Regions from separate parts of the Halomonas qaidamensis genome, predicted to be linked through region 1. Evidence: predicted binding sites of a transcription regulator. Region 1 holds the regulator's gene; each other region holds the start of a gene.
What was found. Region 1 encodes sigma-54, which starts transcription at its own class of promoters, with help from an activator protein. Its sites were predicted from a motif close to TGGCACNNNNNTTGCTNT; they were not measured.
Positions count from the first base shown of each region.

Region 2: the regulator sigma-54 is predicted to act here: its motif matches at 2,485-2,502, upstream of K1Y77_RS15505 (P-II family nitrogen regulator).
Region 3: the regulator sigma-54 is predicted to act here: its motif matches at 2,381-2,398, upstream of K1Y77_RS15270 (urease accessory protein UreD).

Region 1 covers NZ_CP080627.1:2,203,042-2,208,240, reverse strand. Annotated here, with positions in the region: gene pmbA (metalloprotease PmbA) at 1-270, shown strand, start outside; gene K1Y77_RS10275 (HPr family phosphocarrier protein) at 337-606, opposite strand; gene rapZ (RNase adapter RapZ) at 667-1,581, opposite strand; gene ptsN (PTS IIA-like nitrogen regulatory protein PtsN) at 1,656-2,126, opposite strand; gene hpf (ribosome hibernation-promoting factor, HPF/YfiA family) at 2,131-2,439, opposite strand; gene K1Y77_RS10255 (RNA polymerase factor sigma-54) at 2,538-3,953, opposite strand; gene lptB (LPS export ABC transporter ATP-binding protein) at 4,059-4,784, opposite strand; gene lptA (lipopolysaccharide transport periplasmic protein LptA) at 4,864-5,199, opposite strand, start outside.
Region 2 covers NZ_CP080627.1:3,443,414-3,448,612, forward strand. Annotated here, with positions in the region: gene K1Y77_RS15490 (ferredoxin--NADP reductase) at 1-115, shown strand, start outside; gene glnK (P-II family nitrogen regulator) at 236-574, opposite strand; gene K1Y77_RS15500 (ammonium transporter) at 776-2,023, opposite strand; gene K1Y77_RS15505 (P-II family nitrogen regulator) at 2,083-2,421, opposite strand; gene K1Y77_RS15510 (accessory factor UbiK family protein) at 2,769-3,125, shown strand; gene K1Y77_RS15515 (efflux RND transporter permease subunit) at 3,356-5,199, opposite strand, start outside.
Region 3 covers NZ_CP080627.1:3,391,865-3,397,063, reverse strand. Annotated here, with positions in the region: gene urtD (urea ABC transporter ATP-binding protein UrtD) at 1-43, shown strand, start outside; gene urtE (urea ABC transporter ATP-binding subunit UrtE) at 43-750, shown strand; gene K1Y77_RS15275 (diguanylate cyclase) at 890-2,257, shown strand; gene K1Y77_RS15270 (urease accessory protein UreD) at 2,438-3,322, shown strand; gene K1Y77_RS15265 (hypothetical protein) at 3,420-3,701, shown strand; gene K1Y77_RS15260 (PepSY-associated TM helix domain-containing protein) at 3,721-5,199, shown strand, end outside.

The DNA of each region.
Region 1 (5,199 bases):
GATTTGCTAAAACAGATGGGTCGTGGCATTTGGGTGACTGAACTAATGGGGCAGGGGGTTAACGGCGTAACAGGTGATTACTCACGAGGTGCCGCAGGCTTCTGGATTGAAAACGGCGAAGTGCAGCATCCTGTCGAGGAGTTCACTATCGCTAGTAACTTGAATAGCATGTTTGCGGGCTTAGTGGCCGTTGGCGATGACACAGACACCCGTGGCAGCATTCACACGGGTAGCTGGCTAATTGATGCAATGACCATTGCGGGTAGCTAGTAACAAGCTTAACAACTAATGAAGCCAGCCGTGTGGCGAATTACTTGCAGTAGATGTTACCTGACATTATTGCTCTTCATCAAAACGCGCGTCGAACAACGCTTCTATAGCTTCTAATGCTTGTTCGGCGTCGTCTCCTTCAGCATGTATTCTCAACTCGGTGCCGCAGGGGGCGGCCAGCATCAGCAGTGACATAATGTTAGCGGCATCTGCCATCTGCTGTTGTTTGTAGACGTGAATATTGGCCGAAAATTGTTGGCCACACTTGACGAGTTTCGTCGCTGCACGGGCATGAAGACCGCGCTGGTTAGTGAGTGTTAACGTTCTTTCAGGCACTCTGGTTCCTTTTTGCCGAGTGGGGTCGTTAAGAAAAGGCGTTAGTTATTGCTGTTGTGCTTATGTTTCGCTGGTTGAAGATGTGGATGCAAAAGGCAACGTTTCACTTAGGGTGTACTGCAACCCTAGTTCACGATGGCGGAGTTGAACCTCGCCTGTGTGCCTAACCAGCTTTTGCGCTAAGTCTTCTACCATGTAAACAGAGCGGTGCTGCCCACCGGTGCAGCCAATGGCAATCGTCATATAGCTACGCTGGCTATTTTGATAGGCAGGCAACCACTTTTCCAACCATACCTGAATATCATTACTCATCTCTTCCACTATGGAATAACCACTTAGGAAAGTAACGATTTTAGCATCGCGCCCAGTATATTGGCGTAACGTAGGATCCCAGTAGGGGTTTGGTAGACAGCGCACGTCAAAGACTAAATCTGCATCGAGCGGCACGCCGCGTTTGTAGCCAAACGATTCAAACGTAAGGGTAAGTCTATCTTCTCGCTGCTGGGCAACCTGATCTGTTATTCGGCGTCGCAAATCGTGAACCGATAAGCGAGAGGTGTCGATCATTAGGTCTGCGAGATCTCGAATGTCGAGCAGGGTTTCTTCTTCTTTATCAATTGCTTCTTCTAACGTCATATCACTATCCCGGGTTAGCGGGTGTCGCCGCCGCGTAGCAGAATAGCGTTCAAGAAGTATGCGAGCATCCGTAGTGAGATAGATAACTTGAAAGTGAATGCTTTTCTGGCGTAAAGCCTCGAGCATTGTCGGCAATTGCTGTAAAGCTGCTGGTAGATTGCGAGCATCAATGCTGACCGCTAGCTGAGTGCGCTCTCCTTGCTCACGCAGTTCATCTACTAGGGAGCCAAGTAGCATGGCAGGTAAGTTATCGATGGCGTAATAGCCAAGATCTTCTAACGCTTGTAAGGCGATAGATTTACCGGACCCTGAACGGCCGCTAATGATCACCAGTTGCATAGATTTTCTCTTGGCATGCCAATAAAAATGGGGATAAACGTTAGTTTAGCGTGTAGTGCTTAGCGGTGGGCCATCTAGGTAACAGGCTGCTCGCGTATTTTCGCTGTGATGAGTTCTAAAAGCTCACGCTGGCTTGTGGATTTACGCAGTTGTTGGCGTGTGTCGACGTTATTCATAATAGACGCCACTTGACCTAATAATGCTAAGTGGGTGTCGTCTGCCTCTTCAGGCACCAATAGCACGAATACAAGATCGACTGGATCACCATCAATAGCATCAAAATCTACCGGCTCAGCAAGCTTTAAAAAGCCAGCGATGGGCGAGCTGCAATGAGGGCTACGTGCATGAGGAATAGCAACTCCGTTGCCTATTCCTGTGCTTCCTAGGCGTTCGCGTCCAATAAGACGGCTAAACACTTCTTGGCTGTCTAAACTTGGGATGTTTTGTGCAATGAAGGTGCTGAAAAACTCCAGCACCCTTTTTTTACTGCCCCCAGGAACGTCATAGAGAACGCGCTCTGGGGGGAGGATAGTTTCCAACGTCATTGAATTAACGCACGCCTGCGCCTTGGGCGCGAGCTTGTGCTTTTTCCTTATGTTTAACGAGTTGACGATCAATTTTGTCTGCTAGCGCATCAATGGCTGCATACATATCATTATCTAATGCTTCTGCGTGTAGGTCTGCACCGGCAGCATGCAGCGTGCAGGCAGCTTGCTGGCGCTCCTTTTCAACAGATAAGGTCACTTGTACGGTAGTAATATTGTCGTAATGGCGCTCAACGCGTTCCAGCTTTTCATTAACATAGTCACGCAAGGCGTCAGTCAGTTCTACGTGATGACCAGTGATATTTACTTGCATTGACGTGCTCCTTATCCGTCGGACTGTTCTTCGATTGTAACCCTTTTTGCGCTATTGCAAAGCCCTTAAACAGACTTTGTCTCTTTAGCGCTGTTTTATCAGCGTAAGCGGCGACGTTCGCTGGAAGAAGGAATGCCCATCGACTCGCGATATTTGGCCACTGTACGCCTCGCTACATTAATGCCTCCCTCTTCCAAAAGCGATACAAGACGGCTGTCTGAGAGAGGTTTGCCGGGCGGTTCATCTTGCACCAGTTTTTTGATTCGTGCACGGATGGCGGTGCTAGAGTGGCTGTCACCTCCGTCTTGCCCGCTCACTTGGCTGGAAAAGAAGTATTTGAGTTCAAATACGCCGCGCGGGGTATGGATATATTTCTGGGTGGTGACCCTGGAAATAGTAGATTCATGCATTTCCACAGCGTCTGCGATATCCGCTAAAATTAACGGCTTCATAGCTTCTTCGCCGTGTTCCAGAAAGCCTATCTGGCGAGCGATAATTTCTCGGCCAACACGCAGTAGCGTATCGTTTCGGCTTGAGAGGCTCTTGATTAGCCAGCGCGCTTCCTGAAGGTGCTCCTTTAAAAACTGGTTATCCTGGCTTTTGTCAGCCCGTTTGATAAGACTTGCGTAGTCAGGCTGAATACGCAGTCGTGGCAGTGCTTCTGGGTTTAGTTCCAGGTGCCAGCCTTCGTTGTCGTGGCGAACCACTAGGTCTGGCGTTACATAGCTGTCATCGGTGTCTCCAAAGGCGCTGCCTGGGCGAGGGTCAAGGCTGCGGATCAAACGAATTACATCATCTAGCTGATCATCACCCAAGCTTAAACGTCGCTTTAACAAACGCACATCATCCTTACCGAGCGCTTCAAGAAATTGACGTACTAGCCTCTTGGCAGGCATAAGCAGCGGTGTATCTTCCGGTAGTGAGGCGAGCTGCAACATTAAACATTCGCGCAGATCACGAGCAAATACGCCGGTGGGTTCAAACTGTTGAAGACGCAGTAAGGTTGTTTCAACTTCACGCTGGCTAAGCCCTTCATGACCTTGGGCCTTAAGCCCCTCGCGGATGTCATTGAGGGGCTGAGTTAGATAGCCATTAGCATCCAGAGCATCTATAAGGCTTTCTGCGATGGCATGGTCGCGAGAGGAGAAATCCGTCATGGCGAGCTGCCAAAGTAGGTGGCCATGTAAGCTTTGACCAGCGGCTTGACGTTCAAAATCAGGCCCCTCGCCGCCGCTGCTATGGTTGCCTAGATCCTGATAAGTGTCTGACCAGTCACTATCAGTGGAGAGTTCGTTAGGAATGCTGTCGGACCATTCCGTTTCCTGGGGTTCACTAACAGCCTGTTCGCCGAATTCGTCTTCCTGCTCAAGCATTGGGTTGGCATCAAGTGCTTGCTGAATTTCTTGACGAAGGTCCAATGTTGATAGCTGCAGCAGGGCAATCGCCTGCTGCAGCTGGGGTGTCATGGTCAGCTGTGTGCCGATACGCAATTGAAGAGAAGCTTTCATGACCATCTGAGAACCACTCGTTTATCAGAAAGCTCCACCCTAGTGCGAGTTATGGTTTGGTGCAAGTGCAATAAGCATGCCACAGACACAATTTTTCAGGCAGGTGGTTGTTTACAGGCGAAAATCAGCACCTAAATAAACATCTCTTACCTTTTGGTTGTTGAGAATTTCTTGTGGCGGGCCGCTAGCGATGATGTGACCGTCGCCAACAATATAGGCGATATCACAAATATCCAGCGTTTCTCGCACATTGTGGTCAGTAATCAATACGCCTATATGACGTTTTTTAAGTGCTCGGATAATTGCTTTAATGTCGCCTACTGAGATTGGATCGACGCCAGCGAACGGCTCGTCAAGCAAAATAAAGGCAGGTTCTGTTGCGAGGGAGCGAGCAATCTCAACACGTCTACGCTCTCCACCTGAAAGGCTCATACCTAAATTGTCGCGAATGTGGGTGATATGAAAATCTTCCAGTAGCGTCTCAAGACGTTGTTCGCGGGCGCTGTGATCAAGTGCTTTACGAGTCTCCAAGATTGCCATGATGTTATCGGCAACGGATAGTTTGCGAAAAATAGAGGCTTCTTGAGGCAGATAGCCAATCCCTGCCATGGCGCGCTCGTGCATAGGAGCATGCGTTAAATCAAGCCCATCAATGCCTACTTTTCCTGCATCAGACTTTACTAGGCCGACAATCATATAAAACGATGTTGTTTTGCCTGCGCCGTTAGGGCCAAGCAAACCGACGACGCTGCCTTGAGAGATCTCTAAATTTATGTCCTTAACCACGCGACGGCGTTTATAGCTTTTGGCTAAGTGATGGGCATAGAGTGTTTTTATCGGCGCCTCTTCGAATGTTGGTTTTGATGATGTGGTCTGAGGTGCTGGCTCTGCGCTATTTGTCGCCACTGGGCGCTCCCTATTGTTCTGGCTGAAGCGTCATTCGGATACGTTGTGGCTCACCGCCACTCACGTCAGAGCGGGCCTGAACCACGCCTTGGTCAATGAAATACTCTAATCGGCCGCCCTGAAAACGATCTGTTTGCTGGGTAAGTTCGGCTTGATCAATCAGTTCTACTCGGCGTTCGGCCACATGATAGATAATCCGCTTTGCCCAGCCTTCCATCGGGCTAGCCTGACCTTCGGGTTGGTTGCGTATATAGGCTCGCTCACCGGTTGCCACGGCGCGCGATAGTTCGCCAGCATCATTGCGCTGGATTTCAACGCGATTGCCGCGCAGCTGCATATTGCCCTG
Region 2 (5,199 bases), 1.2 Mb from region 1:
CCCCGCCATGCTCGACGACACTAGCGCACTGCTAGACGAGCTGGGCTTGAATATTTCCCCGCGCATGGGCGAGCCGGGCGACTACGTGATTGAGCGCGCCTTTGTTGAAAAGTAAGCAGTAACAAGCAAGAAATTGGCGGCTAGGTAAGCGACCGCCAACTAATAACAACGCCCCGCTAAACAACACCATTTAGCGGGGCGTTTTGGTAACGTTAGGCAGCTAGGCCTGTCGCGGTTAAACCGCGTCTTTACCGGTTTCACCAGTACGAATACGGATTACCTGCTCCAGTGGCATTACAAAGATTTTACCGTCACCGATCTTACCGGTGTTTGCCACTTGAGTGATGGCATCAATCACCTGCTCGGCCATATCGTCATCAACGGCTACTTCTAATTTCACCTTGGGCAGAAAATCCACCACGTACTCTGCACCACGGTATAGCTCAGTATGGCCTTTCTGACGGCCAAAGCCCTTCACTTCCGTTACCGTAATGCCCTGCACGCCGATATCAGAGAGCGATTCGCGTACGTCATCAAGCTTAAACGGCTTGATAATGGCTGAGATCAATTTCATTGCGACATCCTCTAGCTTGGTGGCCTTTTATCAAAGGGTGGCGGGACACTGCTGTTAGCCAAGCCCGTTAGCGTTAAGCATACACCGCTACCGGCAGAGAATAAAAAATCAACGCCATGGATTGTAAGAATACACTAAAACAAAAAGGCCTCCCGATAGGGAGGCCGAAAGAACACGCCAGCTCACTTCATTAGCGCAGGCTTATTTCTTAACGCTAAACTCAGGGTAGGCTTCAAGACCACACTCGGCGATATCGACACCTTCATACTCTTCTTCTTCGCTAACGCGAATTCCCATGATGGCTTTCAGTACCAGCCAGACCACAAGACTTGCCACGAATACCCAGCCAAAGATACCGACGATACCAATCAGCTGTGCACCGAAAGAAGCATCACCATTGGTCAGCGGCACTGCTAGTACACCCCAGATACCCACAACACCGTGTACCGAGATTGCACCCACTGGATCATCAAGTTTCAGCTTGTCCAACGTGACAATAGAGGCGACGACGATCACACCACCCACAGCACCAATCACAGCAGCGCCCAGTGCAGAAGGAGACAGCGGATCAGCGGTAATCGCCACTAGACCTGCTAACGCGCCGTTCAGTGCCATAGTAAGGTCAGCTTTACGGAACCACAGCTTGGCAAGAATCAGTGCCGCTAGAACGCCACCCGCAGCGGCTGCGTTGGTGTTCACAAATACTTGAGCAACGTTGTTAGCAGAGCTGATATCAGACATTTTCAGCTCAGAGCCACCGTTGAAACCGAACCAGCCCATCCACAGAATGAAGGTACCCAGGGTCGCCAGCGGCATATTTGCGCCTGGAATCGCATGGATCGAGCCATCTTTACCGTACTTACCTTTACGTGGGCCAAGCACTAAGACACCAGCTAAGGCAGCGGCTGCACCAGCTAAGTGAACAATGCCGGAACCTGCATAGTCAGAGTAACCCACTTCAGACAACCAGCCGCCGCCCCATGTCCAGTAACCAGATACTGGGTAGATAAAGGCTGTCATCACCACGGCGAAGGCCAAGAATGCCCACAGTTTCATACGCTCGGCAACCGCACCCGACACAATCGACATGGCGGTTGCGACAAACACTACCTGGAAGAAAAAGTCAGAGCGCATGGAGTAATAAGGTGCATCGTCACCACCAGCCGTCACCGCATCAACGCTATTTTCAGTGCCAATCAGAAAGCCAAGGTTAGGTAAGAAGCCACCCGCGCTGCTGGAATACATGATGTAGTAACCCACCAGTAAGTACATGGTGCAGGCAATCGCAAACAGCGCGATATTTTTGGTCAAAATCTCGGCGGTATTTTTTGAACGCACCAAACCCGCTTCAAGCATCGAGAAGCCAGCGGCCATCCACATTACGAGCACGCCGCAAATTAAGAAGTAAAACGTATCGAGCGCATAGCTCAAATCAGCTAACTCATTCATGAGGTGTTCCCCGTTGTACTAAGAGAAGTTATACGTAAAAACAGTCCGGAAAGTGTTGATCACACAGCGTCTGCGCCGCGCTCACCGGTACGAATACGGATCACATCTTCTAATGGCGTTACAAACACCTTGCCGTCGCCAATTTTGCCACTGTTAGCTGCGCTGCAAATGGCGTCGAGAACGCTCTCCAAGCGCGCATCATCGACAGCAACCTCTACTTTTACTTTAGGTAGGAAATCGACCACATACTCCGCGCCACGGTACAGCTCGGTATGCCCTTTTTGACGGCCAAAGCCTTTGACTTCAGTAACCGTAATGCCCTGAACGCCGTTATCGGCGAGCGCTTCACGAACGTCGTCAAGCTTGAATGGCTTGATGATAGCGGTGATGAGTTTCATCCCGGATCTCCCCTGCTGGATTAGGTAGCGGCAGCGCCGCCCGAGTTAAGTACTTACCTCGTCAATGCGCATACCGTGCCACTCAATTTTTTTTGCTTAAAAGTCAGCAGGTTGTTTCACATAATTTAAAATTATCTAACGGGGGGTCAGGCATAGCAGCATTTGCCATTAGCTGCTTGCACCATAAAAGAACATTAACAAAAGCGAGACGCTTCATTTCGATGCAGCAGACCAATTGCGAAAGGACTGAGTCTAAATTGCAAACGACGCATGCGTATTGGCGACGGGTTGCGTATCCTTATTAATAAGCAGTGCACATTTATGCGTGGACATTTAAGGAGAGAGCGATGGCGCCTCAAGATCGCATTAGCCGTTTAGCCCAGCAAATCGGGGATCGTCTGCAAAACGCATCCCAAGCCCCAGAAGACATTCAAAAGGGCGTACAGCAGGTGGTACGCGGTGCCTTTGACCGGCTGGAACTGGTGTCACGGGAAGACTTTGATATTTTGATGGATGTACTACAGCGCACGCGCTCACGCGTTGAAGCGCTGGAGCGGCAGGTAGCCAGCCTTGAGGCAGCGGTGGAAGCCTCTACGTCTACAAGCAACACCCCTGTTGAAGCAGAAGCACCACCAGCACCCGTTCAACCACAAGGTACTAGTGCTAACAGTACCGAGCCGCCTAAAACGGATACTACAAAGTAAGCAACATCCGTTTGCCAGCGGTGAGAGATACCAGCTGCTGGCTTCTTTATCTATTTAGCCACCATCACCATCACTCACAGTCGAAATGATGGTGATGGTGCGTCTATACGCCAATGTTGAGCACCAATAAAGGGCAGCCAAACGAAGCAGCCGCACATTGTTGCATCCAATCGTGAAGCAACTGCACCACGCTGCCCTCACCGTTTGGCGCCAGCGATTGATAAGGGCGCTCAGTGAATCTTGATCTGGTAAAGCACGCAGTAGATCACCGGTAGTACAATAAGGGTGAGTAGCGTGGCGACACCGAGACCACCAATCAGCGCGACCGCCATGCTGGCGAAGAATGCATCACTAATCAGCGGGATCAGCCCCAGCATGGTAGTCAGCGCAGCCATGGAAACGGGCCGGACACGACTAATGGCAGCGCGTACTACAGCGTGATAGCGATCTTTGTGCAGTGGTAGCTGCACATTGATCTCTTCTACCAGCACAATGGCATTCTTGATCACCATCCCAATCAAACTCAGTGTGCCCAGCAACGCCATAAACGAGAAAGGCATCCCAGTTATCAGAAGTGCAGCGACTACCCCGACAATGGTCAGCGGTACCAAAAACCAGATCGCCAGCGGCTGACGGAAGTTGTTAAACAACACCACCGTGATGATAAACATCATTACCAAGCCAAGTGGCAGTGAGGAAAACAGACCGCTCTGTGCTTCACCAGCAGTCTCAAATTCACCGCCCCACTCAAGTCGGTAACCGGGTGGCAGGTCAAGCGCCTCTACTTGCGGTCGAACTTGAGCCAATACACTAGCCGCTGTCACGCCACTGAGCGGGTCGGGTTCACCATATACTGCTAGCATGCGTTCGCGGTCACGGCGCATCATCAATGGGTCAGCCACCTGGGTCGTCACATCGCGCATCACTTGGTCTGCAGTGATGTAGCGCCCCTGTTCAGCGCTCCATACGTTAAGTGATCCGACGTTATCGATATCATTGCGCTGCTCGGGTATGGCCCTGGCAACAATCGGGATAAGGTCACTGCCGTCACGATAAATGCCCACCTGACTACCACTGGTACTTAGCGCCAGTGTGGCCGCCAGATTCTCACGGGTAACGCCCAGCCGTCGCGCTGTGTCTTCGGCAAAAATTGGCACCACGGCCTGAACACGGTTACGCCAGCTAGTGCGTACGCTGACCATATTGGACGTATCACTAAACAGGGCTGCAACTTGTTCACCGAGCTGGCGTAAGACAGCAGGATCGCTGCCGTATAGCCTTGCTTCAATTTTCGCTTTCGGAGCAGGGCCAACTTCCAACGGGGCAATTTTATAGTCGATATCACTGTGATCACGTTCAAGCACCGCTTCAACATCCGCCATGCGCGCTTGCTGCGTGACCTTGTCATCAGTTTCAATTATTAGCTGCGAATAGCTGGCATAACGGTCTTCCGGCGCATAGGTTAGGGTAAAGCGCTGGGCACCGCCGCCAATAACGGTGGTAAGGTGGCGTACACCGTCCATGTCCATGACCACGTCTTCAAGTTCAGCGACCCGCCGTTCAGTTTCCAGAATATCGGTGCCTTCTGGTGTGCGGTAATCGACAAAGAAGAGAGGCGTATTCGAGGCAGGGAAGAAGGCATTCTTGACGGAACCAAAACCGACAACCGCGCCTGCCAGTATTACCAATACCAGCCCAATCGTCAGCCAACGCAGCCGGATACCCGCCACAATCACACGGCTAAATACGCGGTACACCACGCCTGTATAGGGGTCTTCGTCTGTGCTGCTAGGGGCGACATTGCGAAACAGCAGCTTGAAATAGAAAGGCGTGAGCGTCAGCGCTGTTAGCCAACTTAACAGCAATGAATACAGCAACACATAGAACAGCGAGCCGATAAATTCACCGGTGGTATCCGGCGACAACCCAATTGGTGCAAACGCCGCCACTGCAATCAGCGTGGCTGCCAGCAGCGGCCAAGCGTTTTGCTTAATCACCTGATGTGCCGACTCACGAATACTTTGGCCGCGCTTAAGGCCTACTAGCATGCCTTCGGTAACCACAATGGCATTAT
Region 3 (5,199 bases), 1.2 Mb from region 1:
GGTTGAGGTGTATTTGGGTGCGGACGACGAGGAGGTTGCCTGATGCTGGCAATTGAAAAGCTCAACCAGTTTTACGGGGAAAGCCACACCTTGTGGGATTTAGACCTCGATGTGCCTGCCGGCCAGTGTACCTGTGTGATGGGCCGCAACGGGGTGGGTAAGACCACCTTGATGAAAGCTATTATGGGTGAAGTAGCCGTAAAAAGCGGTCAACTACGCTATCAGGGAGAGGGCAGCGACATTGAGCTGACCAAAAAAGCCATTGAAGCTCGCTCCCGCCTGGGAATTGGTTTTGTGCCTCAGGGGCGGCAGATTTTTCCGCTGCTCACGGTGGAAGAGAATTTACGCACCGGCCTTGCAGCGCGCAGTGATGGGCTAAAAAAAATCCCTGAGCGTATCTATGAACTGTTTCCTGTTCTAAAAGAGATGAAGCATCGCCGTGGTGGTGACTTATCAGGCGGGCAACAGCAGCAGCTAGCCATTGGTCGTGCGCTGGTCATCGAGCCCAAGCTGCTGATTTTAGATGAGCCAGGGGAAGGTATTCAGCCTAATATTGTGGCGCAAATCGGTCAGGTCATTCGCCAACTGATCAAGGAAGATGGTTTAACGGTACTTTTGGTGGAGCAGAAGCTGCCTTTTGCCCGCAAATATGCCGACCGCTTTGTGATTATGGATCGCGGCCGACCAGTTGCTAAAGGCGATATCTCAGAGCTTTCCAACGAACTGATAAAGCAGCATTTGACCGTTTAAGTTATCCACAGCCTGTTGCTCGCCCTTTAATTAACTTAAAGTGGCGAGTTTATTATTAAAAACTCTGAGCTGTGTGCGTATTGGCTCTATTATTTTGCGTGTAATATGGCTTGTTTTCGTAATAATAATTGGGTGCGCAATGCGCTATAAAGATAAACATCAGCTCGCTGCCGAATGGCAAGTGCTTTTAGAGCGCACGCCACTAGTGTTGCGCCAAGCAGTGGAAACCTTGGTAGAGTACCACTGCGACCGCTTTGCGGACCATTTCTATGGGGTAATGTTAGAAGACCCTCACGCGTCGCTTTTTCTCTCCAATGACCAAGTAAGGGAGCGTTTAAATCCCTCCATGCGGCGTTGGCTGAAGGCCATGTTTGCCGTTGAGCATGTCGACTTTAATGCCTTGGTAGAACAACAGGAGAAAGTGGGGCAAGTGCATGCCCGCGTTGATATTCCCGTTAACCTAGTGCTGAACGGAGCAAGGCAGCTAAAGCAGGCGTTTTACCAACATATTAATGCCACGGTTACCGCGCCACTGTCGCCAGGGGTAGCCTGTGTCTACGTCTCGGATCATATCGATATGGCCATGGAAATCATGAGCCACGCCTACTCCGTCGCCAATGATCGCAATGCGCGCACCGAAGAAGCGTACAAGCTGTTTTCCCTTACCCAGAATATTGGAGACGAACGCGAGCGTCAGCGCTCGGCGTTATTAAACTGGGAAAATGCGCTGATGTTTGCTGTTGCCGCGCAACAGGAAACCGCAATGCTACCCAAGCTTTCCAAGTCAGAGTTTGGTCTGTGGTATTTTCACAAAGCCTGCCATGCCTTTGAAGGCTCGCCAGAAATCGCCACGATTTCGCGCCATATTCGCCAAGTAGATCATGAGTGGCTGGCTGCACTTGATCAGAATGACATGGGCCAACGGCTCACAGCCCTAAGTGATATTCGCGATGCAACACGCACTATTCTTATGCTGCTAGACGACGTGCTAGAGCGCGCTTCAGGGCTAGAAGCAGGACGCGACAGCCTGACGCGACTGTTGAATCGTAAGTTTCTTTCAGTGGTGCTGGGACGGGAAATTGAAATTGCCCGCCATTCGGAAAAACGCTTTGCCCTGCTGATGGTAGATATTGACCACTTTAAGTCGATTAACGATACCCATGGCCATGACGCCGGCGACAATGTATTGCAGCAGGTAGCGAGTATTCTCGATCGTTCTACTCGTGGCGGTGATTATGTTTTTCGTATGGGCGGCGAAGAGTTTTTGATTGTATTGGTGGATACCGACCAGGATGGCAGCCGACTATTTGCCGAGCGTCTACGACGGGCAGTCGCTAAAGAACCTATGCTAGCCACCGCCGATACGCTGCTTAATGTGACCGTCAGCGTTGGCGTAACACTCCACGATGGCCACCCTGATTATCAGCGAGCTATTCAGCGCGCTGACCAAGCGCTTTACCAAGCAAAGCGCGGTGGACGTGATCGGGTAGTGGTTAAAAACGCGTAGATGATCCATTTCGGTGCGACTGGCCTTTTTTTGATACTTTTTGGTGCGCAATAGGCATCGTTAGATTGCCTATTTTCACCTTATACGGGCGCTTTAGCAGCGTATTCACATTTTTCACCATTTTGGCGCATTCCTTGCATTTGAAAATGAAATGCTTATTAACAGGAAGTAAATGCGCCCATGATGCTGTGTGAACTCGCGACACCTGCTGCTGGCTCAGGTCACCGCTTTGACGAAGAGCGCCTCTGGGCGGCATCGCTGGCGCTGCGTTTTGCTAACCGCAATGGCATCACTCGGTTGGTGCAGGCGCGCCACCAAGGGCCACTGAGAGTGCAACGCCCGTTTTACCCCGAAGGCAGCACAGAGGCCTGCCATGTCTATGTGCTGCACCCGCCTGGTGGCTTGGTCAGTGGTGACGCACTGACGATCCGTGCCCATATCGAGCGTGACGCACATGCGCTGCTCACCACGCCTGCAGCCAACAAACTATATAAAGCTGATAGCCAAGGCGTCGCCTGGAACCAAGATACCGAACTGAACGTGGAAGATGGCGGCATCCTTGAGTGGCTTCCTCAAGAAACGATCGCCTTTGATGGCTCCAAAGGTACTCAGCGAACGCACATTGCGTTGCATGGCAGCGCCCGCTGCCTGGGCTGGGAGATCATGGCGTTGGGCCGCCCCGCCAGTGAACTTCCCTATGTAACCGGCCGTATTGAACAGCACTTTCGTTTAACCCTGGACGGCAAACCGCTGTGGCTTGAACGCCAGCCCTTAGACCCTGCTCATCCGCGTTTTAACGGGCGCTGGGGGCAGGGGGGCGCCACGGTGCAAGCCACGCTGTGGGCAGTTGGCTTAGAAGATGCCGGTGCCGCAATTGACGAACTACGCGACGCGCTGCCGGACAACCCGCGTTGGGCGGTCACCGTTCGCCAGGGCGTACTGTTATTACGTTACCTAGGAAACTCCCGGAATGAAGCTTGGGCGCTGTGTGAACAGGCTTGGCACTTATTACGCCCGCGCTGGATCTCACGTGCCGCCCACACGCCGCGCATTTGGTTAACCTAAACGTTGTGCAGCAGGTGCTAAATAAGTTATCTCCACTAATGCAAATGAAAACCTTTTGCATTAAAGTGGTGGTTTGTGACCTGCACCGAGATGCACCATGTTGCTCAACGTTTTACCCTCCTCGTATTGGCTGCTTATCTTACGCATCCTGGCCGCGACGCTTGGCGGCTATATAGTCGCTGCACTGTTCTCGGTGGCAGCGCTTGGCTTACCGCTAGATATCATGATGTCTCTGCGTATCGGCATGATGGGGAGCTTCATTATTTGGGCGGGCGTGGCGACCTGGTCATTCATCGCGCCGAGTTTGATTCGCCTTTGGGGGGCTATCGGTCTAGCCGCTTGCGGCCTTCTATTGGTGGCTAACTATGGCATCCACTAAGCGCAGCGTGAGGCGTAATATGGCTCAGCTGCACACATGGTGCGGCTTGTTAGCTGCTTGGCTGCTGTTTGCCGTTTTTCTGACGGGAACACTGAGTTACTTCAAAGAGAGTATCTCGTTATGGATGCAGCCCGAGCTACCGAGTGTCGCCGCGAACGCTGAGTGGGATAACCGACGTCTGGCTGATTACTGGCAGCACTATCTTGCTGAACACGCTTCAACAGCGAGAAGCTGGCAGATTACCTTTCCTAATGAGCGCATGTCGGTCTCGACAGCCGTTTGGTTTGGGGAGGATGGGAGAGAGCAGTTGGTGCTTGACCCAACCACTTTGTCGTTGGTAACCCCGCGTGAAACGCGTGGGGGTGATTTTTTCTACCGATTCCATTTTCAATTGCATCACCTCCCCGCCGTTTATGGCCGCTGGATCATTGGTATCGCCACCATGATGATGTTCGTGGCAATCATTAGCGGCGTGATAACCCATAAAAAAATTCTGCGGGATTTTTTTACTTTCCGACCCCAGAAGGGCGCCCGTAGCTGGCTAGATGCTCACAATGCATTTTCTGTGTTAACGCTGCCTTTTCAGCTAATGATTACCTATACCGGCTTGATAACGCTCATGTCGCTCTATATGCCTTGGGGAGTAGAACACGCGTTTCCCGATGCTGACGCGCGTCGCCAAGCGACCAGTGAACTGCATGCCTTTCCCCTCTCTGACTCAGCCACGGGGCAGCCTGCAGCGTTACATGCTCTAAGTGAACTGGTCGGTGATGCTGAATCGCATTGGCACAAGCCGGTGCAGTCCCTGAGGGTCAGCCACCCTGGCGATGCGGGCGCACGTGTCGTAGTTTGGCAGAGTGCTTACGAGGCGTTATCCGCACACCGCCCACAACGTATCTATGAAGCAAGTTCGGGCGCGTTGTTAGCAGCAACGCAGTCGCAACGTGTTGATGAACAAGCACACGGCGTCATGGTGGGGTTACATGCAGGACGTTTTGCCGACTGGGGTATGCGCTGGATCTATTTTGCGTTGGGCGCTGCTGGGTGTGGCATGGTGGCAACCGGGCTATTGCTATGGACGTCAAAGCGTAAGCACAAGAAGGGCAGTGTGGTGGGGATCTGGTGTGTCGAGCGGCTTAATATAGCCACGCTGGCCGGCATGCCGATTGCCGTGTTGGTCTTTTTAGCCAGCAACCGACTTTTACCGGTGGCGCTTAGTGGGCGTGCCCAATGGGAAATCCATTTTTTCTTTGCCGCCTGGCTGCTCGCGTTGCTACACGCTGTCTTCAGGCGCTCGGCCTCGCAGGCATGGTGGGAGCAGTTAACACTGACCGTTATCATGTTGCTTTGCTTGCCAATACTGAATCTCTTGGTTCCTTCCTATAGTGTTCTAGGTGATCTTGCCGAAGGTGATTGGCAGCGTGTTAGCGTTGACCTGATGTGTTTGGTCAGCGCGCTGATCATAGTATGGCAAATGAGACGAGCCGCTAAAAAAGCG